Regions from separate parts of the Paraburkholderia sp. SIMBA_027 genome, predicted to be linked through region 2. Evidence: predicted binding sites of a transcription regulator. Region 2 holds the regulator's gene; the other holds the start of a gene.
What was found. Region 2 encodes FliA, which starts transcription of late flagellar genes. Its sites were predicted from a motif close to CTAAAGTTTNNNNNNNNNNNGCCGNTA; they were not measured.

Region 1 (8,116 bases), on a different contig from region 2:
CCGTCAGGCGCGGGCGCGCGTCAGGCCGTCTGCGAGCGCGCCGCCTCGGTTTCCGCGCGCAGGCTCATGCGGTGAAAGCGCCACGTCATCAGCACGGCCACGCTCGCGAGACCGGCCGCGAGTCCCCACCAGAGGCCGAGCGCGCCATAGCCGAAATGGAACGCCAGCGCATAGCCGACCGGAAAACCGATGCCCCAGTAGCCGAGCGTCGCGGCCAGCATCGGGATGCGCGTGTCCTTGAGGCCGCGCAGGCAGCCGGAGCCGACCGTCTGCATGCCGTCGACGATCTGGAAGATCGCCGCCACGCCGAGCAGCGAGGTGGCGAGCGCGACGGTCTGCGCGTTGGCCGGATCGTCGAGATGCAGATAGAGCCCGACGATCCAGTGCGGCGCGAGCACCATCACGAGCGCCGACATCGACATGAAGCCCACGCCCAGCGCCAGCGCGACGAAGCCCGCATGACGCGCCGCGCGCGGCACGCCCGCGCCGATCCAGTAACCCACGCGCACGTTGCCCGCCTGGCCGATCGAGAGCGGCACCATGAACATCACCGAAGCGACGTTCAGCGCGATCTGGTGGGCGGCAAGCGGCATTGCGCCGAGGAGGCCCATCAGCAGGCCGGTCGCGAGGAACAGCGTTGCTTCGACCGCATAGGTGATCGCCACGGGCCAGCCGATGGAGAACAGCTCGCCCATCATCGGCGCGCTCGGACGGCGCGCGACCACGAAGTGCTGATGCGACGGGCGCAGATGCAGCAGCGCCATCAGCACGAGCGTGGTGAGCCAGATGGTGACGGCGGTCGCCGCCGCCGAGCCGAGAAAGCCGAGGCGCGGCAGGCCCCAGACGCCGTGGATCAGCCCGTAGTTCAGGAAGCCGTTGAAGAACACGCTCGCGATCGAAATCCAGAGCAGCCGCCGCGCCGCGCCGATGGCGGGCAGGAACGAGCGCATCAGCCCCACGCCGATCAGGCTCGCGGGCGCGCCCCAGCGCAGCACCGACGCGTATTCGCCGACCTGGCGCGCGAGCACGCCCGGCTCGCCGAGCGCGTGCAACAGCGGCTCCGCGAACGACAGCAGCGCGAACGCGGGCAGCGCGAGCACGAGCGAGAGCGCGAAACCGGTCCAGTAGATATGCGGCACACGATGCAGATCGTCGGCGCCGCGCGCCTGCGAGACGCTCACGCTCACCGAGGTCAGCACGCCCTGCAGCACCGTCACGACCACGAAGAACAGATTCGCGCCGAGTCCGCCCGCCGCGAGCGCGCCCGCGCCGAGCGAGCCGAGCAGCACGGTGTCGGTGACGCTCATCGCCATCTGCGACAACTGGGCGATGGCGAGCGGCGCGGCGAGACGTGCGGTGTCGGCGGCGTGACGTTTGAGCGTGGGCGGCGCGATGGCGCGGCTGGCGCGGTCGGTGCGCGCCGGTGAAGTCGTTCGGGTCATGAAAGGCAAGCGGCGCGAAGTATCGCGCCGCGTCGGAAAAACGCCTGGAGATCGAATCCGGAAGTGCAGGCGGGAACGGCTCAAGCGCCTTGAACGGCTGCGAGCCTACCCGCCGAGATTACCTGTCTTTCAGCCAAAAAGCACCTGCGTGGTGCATGTGCGATCGGCGCAGCCTGTTACTCCGGCTCGTGAATCGCGATGCGCGTGTCGCCGAGCAGCACCGACTGGCCCGCGCGGATTTTGCAGGTCTTGCGCAGTTCGACTTCGCCGTCGACCTTCACCGCGCCGGACGAGACGATCTGCTTGGCCGAGCCGCCGCTGTCGGCGAGTCCGGTGATCTTCAGGAGGTTGTGCAGTTCGACGTAGTCGCCGGTCAGCGTGAAATCGAGATTGGGCATGGCGCGTGGAAATCGGTGAAATTGGAACAAAGGCGCGGAACATTGGCGCGCGCCGTGGCGGCGCGGAGGGTGAGCATCATAAGCGATCGCGCGTGGCGCGGCCCGGGATGCTTGGCGATCGGGCGTAGTTACATGTCGGGGCCAGATGTTATGAATTCGTCAGCAAATGAAACGCTGCGTAACGTCGCGGGACGGCGCGCGGATCTTCAGATGAAAATGGGTTCACCGAAGCGAGACCGCCGGGCTCCACGGATTCACCCGACCACGGCGGCTCCATCGAGCGGAAACGGAGCGGGAAACGGCGGGCACGCCCGTTGCAGGACTGACCCACGCCAATTCCCGGAACTACTCAAGAGGATACGCCATGACCCAGATTCGCAAGCTGCTGACCGCTACCGCCATTGCCGCCACCGCCGCTGCCTTCGCGCAGGGCGCGTTCGCCCAGACCGCCACGCCGGCGGCGGGCGACGCGCCGACGATGGCCCCGGCTACCGCGCCGAGCCAGGCGCCGGCCGCCGCGGGCATCGCGCAACCGGCGCCCGCGCCGCAAAATCTGACCGCGCCGCAGCCGACCGATCCGCTGGTGCAAAAGCGCAACGCCAACGCGGCGGCCAGCGCCGAGTACCGCAGCGCCAAGAAGTCGGCGAACTCCGAGTACAAGGACGCGAAGAAGCAGGCCAAGACGCAGTACAAATCGGAGGTCAAGGACGCGAAGATCAACCGCAAGGCCGACCGTCAGGCCAACGATTCGGAAATGAAGGATCAGATGAGCGGTCAGTCGGCGCAGCAGCAGGGCGGCACGCAGCAGCCGTAATCCGCGTCAGCGCTAATCACGTGCAAGGCGGCGGCGTCCGGTAACGGATGCCGCCGTTTTTTATTGCGCCGGGAAGTTGACGCATAAATATCGCCAGATCGCGCCAGATCAGCCCACGATCGAGCGCTTGCGGGTGCGAGGTGTATGGATATACAGTATGCGTCGCCGCCTTTTACGGATTCTCCGCGCCCGCCGTGTCCACCGCCGTGTCCACTCCCGTTTCCAACGATTCCCTCGTCGATCCCGTCAGCGCTGTCGCTCAGGACGTTGCGGCCTATCTCGCCAAGCTCAACGAGGCGCAACGCGCCGCCGTCGAGCATGGCGGTCCGCAGGCCTTCGCTCCGGGTGCGACGCTGCCGGAACCGCTGCTCGTGATCGCTGGAGCGGGTTCGGGCAAGACCAACACGCTTGCGCATCGCGTCGCGCATCTGGTCGTGAACGGCGCCGATCCGCATCGTATCTTGCTGCTAACGTTCTCGCGTCGCGCGGCGCAGGAAATGACGCGGCGTGTCTCGCGCATCGCCGCCGGCGTGCCGGGCGCGGCCGCCGTGCTCGCGCAGGGGCTCACGTGGGCGGGCACGTTTCACGGCATCGGCGCGCGCCTGCTGCGCGAATACGCCGAGCAGATCGGTTTGTCGCCGGCCTTCACGATCAACGATCGCGAAGATTCCGCCGATCTCATGAACCTCGTGCGCCACGAGCTGGGATTGTCGGCGAAAGAGAAGCGATTTCCCGCTAAATCCACGTGTTTGGCGATTTACTCGCGCGTAGTCAACACCGGCGATTCGCTCGCCGACGTGCTCGCGCGCTCGTTCTCCTGGTGTCTCGAATGGGAGCCGCAACTGCGCGCGCTGTTTGCCGAGTACGTGGACGCGAAGCAGAAGCAGAACGTGCTCGATTACGACGATTTGCTGCTGTATTGGGCGCATATGGCGCAAGAACCCGTCATTGCCGCCGATCTCGCCACGCGCTTCGATCACATTCTCGTCGACGAATATCAGGACACGAATCGCCTCCAGGCGTCGATCCTGCTCGCGCTCAAGCCCGACGGACGCGGCCTGACCGTCGTCGGCGACGATGCGCAGGCAATTTACTCGTTTCGGGGCGCAACGGTACGCAACATCCTCGATTTCCCCGCACAGTTCGATCCGTCCGCACGTCAGGTGACGCTGGAACGCAACTACCGGTCAACCGAGCCGATCCTCGCTGCGTCCAACGCCGTGATGGACGCCGCCACCGAGCGCTACACGAAAAACCTCTGGACCGATCGCGCCTCGCAGCAGCGTCCGCGCCTCGTGACGGTCGCCGACGAGGCCACGCAGGCGCGCTACGTCGTCGAGCAGATTCTGGAGGCGCGCGAGGGCGGCATGAAGCTCAAGCAGCAGGCCGTGCTGTTTCGCGCCGCGCACCATAGCGCGACGCTCGAAATCGAGCTGGCGCGGCGCAATATCCCGTTCGTGAAATTCGGCGGCCTGCGTTTTCTCGACGCCGCGCACGTAAAAGACGTGCTGGCGGTGCTGCGCTGGGCCGAAAATCCGCTCGATCGCGTGGCCGGGTTTCGCGTGACGCAGTTGATGCCGGGCGTCGGGCCGGCTACCGCCGCGCGTCTGCTCGATCAGGTTGCGGCTTGCACGGGCGCGTATCGCGCTGCCGAAGCGCTCGCCGCATTCGCACCGCCGCCGCGTGCCGCCGAGGACTGGAGCGCGTTCACGGCGCTCATCGACAGCATCGGCGCGCGCGCCACGGCCTGGCCGGCCGAGTTCGAGCGCGTGCGGCGCTGGTACGAGCCGCATCTGGAGCGCAATCACGAAGACGCGCAGGTGCGCATGGCCGATCTGCTGCAGATGGAAAGCATCGCGAGCACGTACCCCTCGCGCGAGCGCTTCCTGACCGAACTCACGCTCGATCCGCCCGACGCGACCAGCGCCGAATCGGCCGATCCGCTGCTCGACGAGGACTATCTGATCCTCTCGACCATCCATTCGGCCAAGGGGCAGGAGTGGCGCAACGTGTTCGTGCTCAACGGCGTGGACGGCTGCATTCCGTCCGATCTGGGCGCGGGCAGCGACGAGGAACTGGAAGAGGAGCGCCGTCTGCTCTACGTGGCGATGACGCGTGCGAAGGAGGATCTGCACATCGTCGTGCCGCAGCGCTTTTATGTGCACAACCAGGCGGCGTCCGGCGATCGTCACGTGTGGGCGTCGCGCACGCGCTTCATCGCGCCGTCGATGCTGCCGCTGTTCGAGTCGCGCGCGTGGCCCGCGCCGCCCGTGGCGAGCGCGCCGAGTGCGGCGGGACTGGCCGCTGCGGCGCGCGCGAAGGTCGAGATCGGCGCGAAATTGAGGAAGATGTGGGACTAGGGCGCGCGCCGGGGGTATGAGCCTGATCGGTGCGGTGTCCCGCGGGCGGGACGGGCTAGCGAGGCTGATTCTTCGGCGGCGGCACGAAGAAGTTGCGCAGCCAGGCGGCGAGGCGCGTGAAGACGTCGTCGGGTTCTTCGACGAAAATTTCCGGCTTCAGCAGACGCAGATATTCCATGATCTGCTGCGCTTCCTGCTTCTGGAACGTGCCGTGCGCGATGCCCAGACGCAGCAGGCCGCGCAACTCCCCGAGCCGCTCGCGCGCGAGCGAACCCGTGGCCTGTTCGCAGCCGATCTTCGCTTCATAGACGCGCTGGCGCACCGATTCCGCGAGCCGCCATGCGGGCGTCTGCATGATTTCTTCGAGCGTCTGGATGTCCTGCACGCCCGACTTGATCTGCGCGGCGAGCGGGTCGATCTGCGCTTCCTCGCCCTGCGCTTCCTGCACGATCGCGGCCGCCCATTCGCGGCACTTCTTCGACAGCTCGTCGGGCGTCCACTCGGGACGCGACGCGACGCCGAAACCAAAATCGCCGGCCTGACGCAGCAGCATCGAGACGACTTCCGGAAACTCCTTGTCGAGCGTGCGCTTGGCCCACGCGTACTGGCCGCCCTGCAATAGCCGCTGCACCGCCTGCTCGGTGAGCGGCGTCATGTTGTCGAGCAGCTTCGCGCGCAGGAAGTCCTCGAACGACGGCGTGAGGAATTGCGGGTCGAGCTTCAGCGAGACGCGCAGGAACGCGTCGAAATCCTTGCGCAGCGACGCAAGTGTTTCTTCCTTGAGGTTAAGGGTGATATTCCCCATTCTGGTTGCCCCGATCTATTCCTGGCGTTGCCTGGTGATGGCCAGTCTTCGGCTGACCACTGCGCCAAGGCAGGCTTCGACGGTTTAACGGCGCGGCGCGGCGAAACTTGAGCGGCTGCGTGAAAGGTTCACGCGAGGTTCACGCGAGGTTCGCTCGAACGCGCGCCGTGAAAGGACCGTGGGTGGACGGGCGGCGGCCCGTCCGGGGGGATTCGAGGGCGCACTCCAATGCGTATTCAGATGCGCATTTCAGCGTGGATTCAGCGCAACACGACGCCTTGCCAGACGAAGAACACGCCGAGGCCCACGGCGATGGTCAGCAGCGGACGCTTCGTCAGCGCGCTCACGACGATCGCCGCCAGCGCGCCGACGAGTTGCGGATTGCGCCAGCTCAGTTCGGCGCCCTGGCCGTGCGGCGAGACGGCCATCGGCACGATGATCGCCGTGAGGACGGTTACGGGCACGAAACCGAGCGCCGTGCGCACGAGCGGCGGAAACACGAGTCGCTCGCCGAGCACGAAGACGGCGGTGCGCACGATCCAGGTGATCAGCGCCATGCCGAGGATCAGGACGACGTAGTTCATGGGCTGGTTCATCGGTTGCCTCCTGCGACGGCGTGCGCCTCGCGCGGATGCCGGTCCGGGCGGCGGTTGCCGGTCGGGTTCGATGAGTGCGACGGAGCGTCGGCGTCGGGTAGGGCGTCGGCATCGACATGAGATTGGCGCGGTTTGCGCGGCAACGACAGCGCCACGCCGACCACGACGCCCGCGAGCACCGCGCCGAGCAGCCCGAGCTTGTACGGCCACGCCTGCCAGTAGAACGCGAGCACGCCCGAGGTGACGGCGGCCGCCACAAAGCGCAGCGCCACCAGTTGCGGGACCACGATGGCGATGAAAGTGGCGACCATCGCGAAGTCGAGTCCGAGCGACTGCAGGCCCGGGAACGCCGCGCCGAACAGCAGGCCCGCGGCGGTCGAAATCTGCCAGTTCAGATACATCGAGACACCCGAGCCGAGGAAGTGCCACGGCGAGACGTCGTCGCCGGGATGATGGCGGCGGTAATGCGCCCAGGCGACGGCGAACACCTCGTCGGTGAGCACCGCGCCGAGCGCGAGGCGCCAGCGCATCGGCAGATGCGAGACATAGGGCGCGAGCGTGGCGCTGTAGAGCACGTGGCGCAGGTTGACGATCAGCGTGGTGGCCCAGATCACGGCGTAGCTCGCGTGCGAGGCGATCAGCCCGAGCGCGATGAACTGCGCCGAGCCAGCGAATACCGTGACCGACATGAACTGGCCGTGCCAGAGCGCGAGCGGCCCGGACGTGACGAGCGTGCCGAAAATCACGCCGAACGGCGCCGCGCCGATCATCATGGGGATCATGTCGCGCGCGCCGGCCGCGAATTCTTTGTAGCGATGGGGATGGTGGGTCAAGCTGTCTCTCCTGATTCGGAAAGCAGCATAGCGAGCGGCGCGGTGCGTGGCTTGTACGATCTTGCGGCGAGCTTTGTCGATCAGTGTGGCGAGGTTGCGTGGCGTTCCGGATGACGCGCAGTCAAGCGCGCAGTAAAGCGCGCAGTAAAGCGCGCAGTAAAGCGCGCAGTAAAGCGCTCAGGACGACTGCCAGCGTCCCGGCGGCACGCCGAACATGCGGCGGAAATGGCGCGTGAAATGGCTTTGATCGGCGAAACCGCTGGCGGCGGCCACGTCGGCGACCGACGCACCCGCGCGCAGCGGCCCGAGTGCGCGTTGCAGGCGCAGTTGCGTGCGCCATGCGTGCGGCGGCAGACCGGTCGCCTGGGTGAAGAGACGCGTGGCGTGGAACGGCGACAGGCCGACCGCCTGGGCGAGATCGGCGACGCGCAGCGGCGCGGGCAGGTCGGCGGCCAGCAGCGCCTTCATGGTCTCGACGCGCGGGTCGTTGACGTGCGGCCCGATCGGCGCTTCGCGGGTGCGGGCGTGGCGCGTGAGCAAGGTCGCGAGCGCGTCGAGCAACGCGTCTTCGACGGCGAGCGGGTCGGGCGCGGGCAGGGCGAGCGCGCTGGCGTTGCCGCCGGGCGCGGTTCGGGGCTCCGGATCGGCGCGCCGCGCATCGGCGTCGGCTTCGAGCAGACGATGCGCGTACGAGAGCCGCTGCGCGAGATCGGGATCGCGGATCACATCGGCGCCGAACCACGGCAGCGGCTGCTCGCGGCCCGCAATTTCCGCCGCGAGACCGTGCAGATAATCGACCGGCAGGTATATCACGCGATAGCGCCAGCCTTCGTCGACGGCGCGCGAACCGGTATGCACCTCGCCCGGA
Region 2 (8,116 bases):
CACCTCAATCAGGGGCATAGCTTGAACATTCGCAAATTCATCGGTGGCAATAGCCGCGACGCTTTGCGCCTCGTGCGCGAGGCGCTGGGTGCGGACGCCGTCGTGCTGTCGAACCGCACGCTCGACGACGGCAGCGTCGAGATCGTCGCGCTCGCCGACAGCGACCTCGCGGCGATCGCGCCTGCGGAAGGTGCGGCGGGTGCAGCGGCCCTCGGTGCGGCGTTCGGCGGTTTGCCCTTTGGTGGTTCGTCGTCGCAAGGCGGTGCGCCGTCGCAGAACGGCGGCGCGCTCGCGCAGAAGCCGGCGCGTCTCGCGCTGCCTGCGGCTGCGTCGTCGACGCCTGTGTCGGGCAATCCCTACGCGAGCGGCGTGCCGGACGTGTTCTCGTCGGTGTTCGGCGCGAGCCCGGAAGTCGGCGCGGACCCCGCTGCCGCAGCCGCCGCCGACGAGCACGCCGACGCCGATAACGGCGACGACGCAGGCGTCTCGCTCGCGCAATCGATCCAAGCCAGGACCGCTCCGAACGACGCGCCCGAAGTCCCGGCGCAGCCGTTCGCCGCGTCGCGTGCGGCCGCCGGCCAGCACGCCCAGCAATCGACGATGCCGCCGACCGCGCAAGCCATGCAGTCGCAGCAGGCCACGCAGCCCTTCGGCACGCTGAAGGCCGCGCCCGCTGCGAGCCAGACGTCGGCGCGCGACGCCGCGTCGCTGCTCGAACAGGCGGTGTCGCAGTCGTTCCCGCAGTCGTTCCAGGAGTCGGGCGCGCCGCGCACGATGGCCGAAACGAATCCCTGGCTGATCGACCACGCGCGTCGCATCGCCAGCCAGCAGAACGGCCAGGACACGCGCACGCCGGGCCTCACGCCCGCCGCCGCGATGGCGCGCGGCTTCGGCACGACCGCCGATCCCGTGCATCCCGCCGACGTCGACGCCACGCAGCCCGACTGGGCGCTCAAGGCCGCCCACGTCGCGGCTCGCCGCGCGGCCCGCAGCATCGGCCAGAGCGCCGACGCCGCCGGTCCCGCGCCCGACGAAGACGGCGCGAAGTCGTCCGCCACGGCGGCGACCGTCAGCGAAGCGATTCGCGCGCGCATCGAGCAGGTGGTCAACGAAACGGTGATGAACGAACTGGCCTCCATGCGCGGCATGATGGAAGAGCAGTTCGCCGGTCTGCTGTGGGGCGAGCGCCAGCGCCGCAGCCCGGTGCAGGGCGCGCTCACCAAACAGCTTTTCGCGGCCGGTTTTTCGGCGCAGCTCGTCAAGATGATGATCGAGCGCCTGCCGGACGTGGAGACCGAGGAAGCCGGCATGGAATGGCTCCAGTCGGTGCTCGAATCGAATCTTCCCGTGCTGGAAGACGAAGAAGCGCTGATGGAGCGCGGCGGCGTGTTCGCGCTGATGGGCCCGACGGGCGTCGGCAAGACCACGACCACGGCCAAGCTCGCCGCGCGCTGCGTGATGCGCTTCGGCGCGAGCAAGGTTGCGCTGCTCACGACCGACAGCTACCGGATCGGCGGCCACGAGCAACTGCGCATCTTCGGCAAGATCCTCGGTGTGTCCGTGCACGCGGTGCGCGACGGCGCGGATCTGCAACTCGCGCTCACCGAACTCAAGAACAAGCACATCGTGCTGATCGACACGATCGGCATGAGCCAGCGCGACCGCGCCGTGGCCGACCAGATCGCCATGCTCTGCGGCGCGGGCCGTCCGGTGCGGCGCCTTCTGCTGCTCTCGGCGACCAACCACGGCGACACGCTCAACGAAGTCGTGCAGGCCTACCAGAGCGGTCCGGACAACTCGCCGCTCACCGGCTGCATCCTCACCAAGCTCGACGAGGCGACCAACCTCGGCAGCACGCTCGACACGGTCCTGCGCTACAAGCTGCCGGTGCACTACGTCTCGACCGGCCAGAAGGTGCCCGAGAACCTGTACGTGGCCACGCGCCGCTTCCTGATTCGCAGCGCGTTCTGCGTGCCGCGCGACCGCTCGCCGTTCGTGCCGCACGAGGACGACATTCCTGCATTGCTCTCCGCGCTGTCGAATCGTTCGAACGCGCAAGCACCCGAGGTCCGGTTTGGATAAGTTCGTGATCGATCAGGCCGAAGGCCTGCGGCGTCTGCTTGCGCGAGAAGGCTCGCGCGTGATCGCGGTGACAGGCGGCCCCGGCGCGCCGGGACGCACGACCGCCGTGATCAATCTGGCGGCGGCGCTGACCGGCCATGGCAAGGACGTGCTCGTCATCGACGAATGTCTCGGGCCGCGCTCGGTGAGCGCGCTGCTCGGCGGCATTCGCGGCGCGGGCAACTTCGCGGCGGTGATGCGCGGCGAGATGGGGCTCGACGAAGCCGCTGGGCGTCACGCGCTCGGCTTTCGCGTGCTGGCCGTCTCGCGCGAGCATCGCTCGCAGTACACCAGCGCGCAACTGAACAAGGTGCTGACCGGCCCGGCTGACATCGTCCTCATCGACGCCCAGCTCGACGCCGACGGCGCACTGTCGCCGCTCGCGATGCACGCGCACGACGTGCTGATCGTCATGCGCGTCGCCGCGCAGGCGATCACCGACGCCTACGCGTGCATGAAACGGCTGCATTTCGCGCACGCGATTGGCCAGTTCCGCGTGCTCGCGAACCACGTGGCGAGCGCGACCGACGCGCACGCCGCGTTCGACAACCTCGCGGGCGTCGCCAGCCGCTACCTGACGGTCTCGCTCGAGAACGCCGGGTGCGTGGCCGCCGACCCGCACATGCCGCGTGCGGTGCAACTGTCGCGCTGCATCGTCGACGCCTTCCCTTCGACGGCCGCCGCGCGGGATTTCCGCCATGTGGCCGCCGAACTGCCGCATTGGCCGATGCGCCCGGCGCTGTCCGCGCGCTCGTCCAATGCGGCGGATTTCGCCGAAGCGGTGGCGTCGTCGGATGCCGAAGTCAAGGCGGCGCGCGCGAGCGCGGCCGCAGCGGCTTCGGCCGGGCAGATGAACGCCGCGGCCGCGAGCCACGCCAACGTGCCGCGCGCGCCGATCGTCGAGACCGCGCCTGCCGGCGTGGCCGCCGCCGCCGTCTCGGCGCACGCAGCACATGCAGCACAAACTGAATCATTCGTTTCGACCGTCACAGGCGTCCCATCCGCGCCCGCGCCGGCCCACGCCGGATGGCGGGCGGACCCGCCCGTGCAGCGCCCCGCGCCGCAGCACGCATGACGTGCGGCGGACGGCAGGCGCAGCAAGGGAAAAGAGAAGCAGGAGAGCATGATGTATAACGCTCAAGGAAAAATTTCGCAGGCCGATGTCCTCGCGAAATACGCGCCGCTGGTCAGGCGTCTGGGTCTGCAGCTCGTGGCGAAAATGCCTGCGAGCGTGGATCTGGACGACCTCATCCAGGCCGGCATGATCGGTCTGATGGATGCGGCCAACCGCTACAAGGAAGACCAGGGCGCGCAGTTCGAGACCTACGCGAGCCAGCGCATCCGCGGGGCGATGCTCGACGAGCTGCGCAGCAACGACTGGCTGCCGCGCAGCCTGCGCCGCACCTCGCGCGAGGTGGAGAGCGCCGTGCATCAGGTGGAGCAGCGGCTCGGACGCTCGGCGAGTGAAACCGAGATCGCCGACCATCTGAGCATGCCGCTCGACGAGTATCAGTCGATGCTGCAGGACCTGCATGGCAGCCAGCTGATCTACTACGAAGACTTCGACCGTTCCGCCGAGGACGAGCCGTTCCTCGACCGCTATTGCGTCGATCATTCGGATCCGCTCTCGGCGCTGCTCGACGACAGCCTGCGCGGCGCGCTCGTCGAAGCGATCGAACGCCTGCCCGAGCGCGAGAAGCTGCTCATGTCGCTCTACTACGAGCGCGGCATGAACCTGCGCGAGATCGGCGCGGTGATGGAAGTGAGCGAGTCGCGCGTGTGCCAGTTGCACAGCCAGGCGGTGGCGCGTCTGCGTACGCGTCTGCGCGAGATGTCCTGGGCCGGCACCGAGAATTAAGCGGCGGCGGGTTCGGGGCGAGAAGAGCCGGAGTGCGCAAGCGCTCCGGTTTTTTTATGGGCGCTCGACTGCGCCGATGGCGTTCGCGACGCGCGCGAAGCGCAAAACAAAAAAGCCGAAGCAATCCGCTTCGGCTTTTTTTGTCGCTGCGCGGCGTTGTGCGGCGCGCTTTAATCCCGGCTCACAGCCCGCTTCACAACCCGTTTTACAACCCGAACGCGGGCAAACGGCCGTCGGGACCGTACAGCATCGTCGCGCCGGTATTGGTCTCGCCGCGCAGGATCGCCAGCGCACGGCGGTTATGTTCCATGCGCGTGCGGATCATCATGCCGATGGTGAGATTCTGGCGTCGCGCGCGCTCGGTCGAACCCTTGAGCAGCGCCCATTGACCCGTGAGACGCGTGTCGCCGTCGCAGGCCAGTTCGATGCCCTTGCGGCCGCCCGGCAGACCGAGACCGGCCAGCTGCGCGTCGCGCACCTTTTCGAGCCCGGCCAGGCGCTGCGTGAGCGTCGACTTCTGCTCGACGATCTGCGGCAGCGAATCCATGCCGTCGGCCGAGGTGAGCGCCTTCTCTTCGAAGGCGAGCAGCGACGCGAAAGCCTCAACAGCGGCGTGTTCGTCGATCAGTGTGGCGAGCAGGTCGTCTTTCATCGGTACCACCAGTCAAAGCGGATTGCGGGCCGGCGAAGGCGATCAGTTGCCCGTTGCCGGCTGCTTGATCAGACCGCGCGCCGTGTCGAGGATCCCATCGGCGATCTTGCCGGTGTCGATCTGCAGCGTGCCGTTCTTGATAGCGTCCTTGATCGACTGGACGTGATCCATGTCGATGTCGGCGCTATCGCTCGACGGCGCCGAACGCAGCGTCGAGGACAGCGAGGAAAGGCTCACGTTGGCGTCTCCGGGAGTGCTGCCCGTCGACGCGGTGCTGGCGGACGCGGCGGGAGACGCCGTGCTGCCGGCGCCGATGGCGCTCGCGGTATCGCCTTGGCCGGTGCGCGCCAGGCTGTCTTGCAGCGGGCGCGCTTCGTTGCGATTGGAGGTGTCGATGTTCACGATGGGGCTTCCTGATCCGTATGCCCTTGATAACGGCGGGCGCGGCGCGAACTTTAGCGGAAAAAGTCCCGGCGTTACATGCTGTTACGTGTGCTGGCGCACATGGCGCGCAGCCCCGTTTTGCGCCGTCCCGGCCGTTATTTCGACCCTAAATCTGGATCTCCACCGTCGAGGCGTCCTTCACGACGCCGCTGATGATCTGCCCGTTGGGCGTGCGCACGCGCACCATCTGTCCGGGCGCGGCATTGTTGAGCACGCTGCCCTCGGAGGAAATCGTGAAATTCGGGCCCACGGCGACCACCTTGACCGTCTGGCCGATGACCACCGACGAAGCGCTGCGCAGCATGTCGGAGCGCAGCGGCAGGCCTTGCGTGATGCGCATGAGCGCGACCGCGCCGTTGGCCTGTTGCGGATCGGTGATGATGGTCTGCGGCAGGCTCGCGAGGTCGCCGTCGCGCGGCAGGTAGTCGGCGGCGGAGAGCGCCTCGCCTGCGTTGATCTGACGCGCGGCCACGTAGTAGGTCACGTTGATCGCGATGCGGCCGATCACGTAGAGCGTCCACGGCTTCGCGCCCACGCAGCGCACGCCCACGGTCGTGCGGCCCCACATGCGCGCGCCCGGCGGCATGAACGGTTCGAGCGCGGCGCAGGCCGCGAGGCCGCGCGGGAAGACCTGCGCGACCGTGATGCTGACCTTGCCCGGCAAGCCCGCCGACTGCTGCTGGAGGAAGGCGAGAGCGGTGGCGCGGATCCGTTCGCCGTCTTCCTGACCCGGCGGCACCGCGGCGGCCTGGGCCTGCGCCTGCGCGGCGGCGTTCATCGACGCGGCGTTGGCGGCATTGGCGTTCACGCTCACATTCGCGTTGACGGCGGCGCGCGGCGCGTAGCTCGCGCGCATGATCGCGCCGTTCGCGTTCGCGCCGGCATTCGTGGCATTGATCCGGGCGGCATTGACCACCGCCGGCACATTCGGCTGCGCGACACGCGGCGCGGCCTGCACCGTCACGGGTGCGATGGCGCGTTGCGGCGTGCTCGCGGCGCCGGGCGCGCCGACCGTCACGATGCTGGGCGCGTCGTTCTGGGCGGCGGCGTTGCCGCGCTCGCCCGCGCCGGGGATCGTGATCATGCCGGGCTGTTGCGTCTCGGCTTCGGCGCGCGATTCTGCGTTGGTGTGCGTGAGCAGCGCCGCGCGATCGGCGTACGCCTTCGCGTTGGCGGCGGGATCGGCGGCCTTCGCGGGCTGCGCGAGCATCGCGGTCATCTTCGCGGCGTCCGAACCGGCGCGGTCGCCGGGGCCCGCGATGTAGATCTGCTGGCTGGACGCGCCGGACGCATCGCTTTGCGCCTGCGCCGCCGAAACGAAGCCCAGCACGCCGAACCATGCCGCCGTGACGGCCGCGAGCCGGTGCGCCGTCGCGCGTCGCGCGTTCGGGTTGGCAGTCTGCGGCATCGTCGTTCTCCCTCTATTGCATTGACACGCATCGCATTCTAGGCGTCGGCCCCCGCTCGCTAACGTCGAATAGAGGGGGGCTTTACCGGCTATTCGTCCGATTGGTTCTTGCGTCGCCCGCCTACTATTCCTCTCCATGCGAAAAGGCCTGCGCGGCCGATCCACCGGTTGGATGCGCACTGCATGCGCCAACGCAGCCTTTCATTTCGTGTAACGGAGAACGCCCGATGCTGGACAAACTCGATGCCGAATTCGCCTTTGGACGCGAAGCGCTCGATGTGCGCGCGACGCGCCAGGCGCTGATCTCGTCGAACATCGCGAACGCCGACACGCCTGGCTACCAGGCGCGCGACGTCGACTTCTCGTCCTCGCTCGCCGGCGCGCTGCGCCACGCTGGAGCGGGTTCGTCGGCCGGCGGCGCGGCAGGCAACTTCCAGCCGCTCGTGATGGCGCAGCCCGCGGGCGTGACGAGCGGCATGTCGATGGCCTCGACGGAAGCCGGTCACATGCCCGGCAACGCGAAGCTCGTCGCGACGGGCGGCCCGACCGAGGCGTATTCGAGCCCGGTGATGTACCGCAACCCGACGCAGCCCGCGCTCGACGGCAACACGGTCGACCTCGACACCGAACGCGTGCAGTTCGCGGACAACGCGCTGCACTTCGAGTCGGGCATGACCGTGCTCTCGAGCCAGATCAAGACGATGCTCTCGGCGATCCAGTCTGGCTCGTAAGCCGACCGCCGCACGCTACGCAAGAACACACCGCAGCATTTTGTGAGGTCACCGAAACCATGCCATCCCTGATGAATATCTTCAGCGTTGCCGGGTCCGCCATGTCGGCGGAATCGCAGCGCCTGAACGTGACGGCGTCCAACCTCGCCAACGCGGACAGCACGACCGGCCCGGACGGCCAGCCCTACAAGGCCAAGCAGGTTGTGTTCGCGGTCGATCCGCTCGGCGGCGCGCGCAGCGCGTCCGGTCAGCAGGTGGGCGGCGTGAAGGTGACGGGCGTGATCGACGACCCGACGCCGATGAAGCAGACCTACGACCCGGACAACCCCTCCGCCAACGCGGACGGCTACGTGACCATGCCGAACGTGGACCCGGTTCAGGAGATGGTGAACATGATCTCGGCGTCGCGCTCGTATCAGGCGAACATCGAGACGCTGAACACCGCGAAGACGCTGATGCTCAAGACGCTCACGATCGGTACGTAACGAAGCGCACAGCAAAGGCACGCAGGAAGACCCCTGAAACAGGCGTCCGACGCCGCGGCGAAAGCGGCGCGAGACTACACCACACACCACACGCTACCCAGTTTAGCCGGGCGTATCCGAGGAGAACGCGTTGACTTCCAGCAGCACCACCATCGGCGGCAGCTCCGCCACCGTGTCGCAAAGCCTGCTCGACACCATGAACGGCACGTCGTCGAGTTCGTCGACGTCCTCGTCGAGCGGCACGAGCGGCACCAGCGGCAGCGATCTGCAAAACACTTTCCTGCAACTGCTCGTCGCGCAGCTCAAGAACCAGGATCCGACCGATCCGATGGACAGCTCGCAGATGACTTCGCAGCTCGCCCAGATCAACACCGTCTCGGGCATCGCGAACCTGAACACCTCGCTGACGTCGCTGTC

Region 1: the regulator FliA is predicted to act here: its motif matches at 5,905-5,931, upstream of SB764_RS16525 (DUF4088 family protein).

The regions. Positions count from the first base shown of each region.
Region 1 is NZ_JAWRWY010000008.1:52,952-61,067, forward strand. Features, by position in the region: gene SB764_RS16505 (MATE family efflux transporter) at 21-1,442, opposite strand; gene SB764_RS16510 (RNA-binding S4 domain-containing protein) at 1,619-1,840, opposite strand; gene SB764_RS16515 (hypothetical protein) at 2,205-2,654, shown strand; gene SB764_RS16520 (ATP-dependent helicase) at 2,861-5,014, shown strand; gene SB764_RS16525 (DUF4088 family protein) at 5,070-5,819, opposite strand; gene SB764_RS16530 (AzlD domain-containing protein) at 6,080-6,403, opposite strand; gene SB764_RS16535 (AzlC family ABC transporter permease) at 6,412-7,197, opposite strand; gene SB764_RS16540 (AraC family transcriptional regulator) at 7,426-8,116, opposite strand, start outside.
Region 2 is NZ_JAWRWY010000021.1:14,887-23,002, forward strand. Features, by position in the region: gene flhF (flagellar biosynthesis protein FlhF) at 22-2,082, shown strand; partial or broken gene SB764_RS31905 (MinD/ParA family protein) at 2,075-2,857, shown strand; gene SB764_RS31910 (RNA polymerase sigma factor FliA) at 3,248-3,979, shown strand; gene SB764_RS31915 (flagella synthesis protein FlgN) at 4,185-4,631, opposite strand; gene flgM (flagellar biosynthesis anti-sigma factor FlgM) at 4,674-5,033, opposite strand; gene flgA (flagellar basal body P-ring formation chaperone FlgA) at 5,182-6,483, opposite strand; gene SB764_RS31930 (flagellar basal body protein) at 6,711-7,214, shown strand; gene flgC (flagellar basal body rod protein FlgC) at 7,274-7,699, shown strand; gene SB764_RS31940 (flagellar hook assembly protein FlgD) at 7,896-8,116, shown strand, end outside.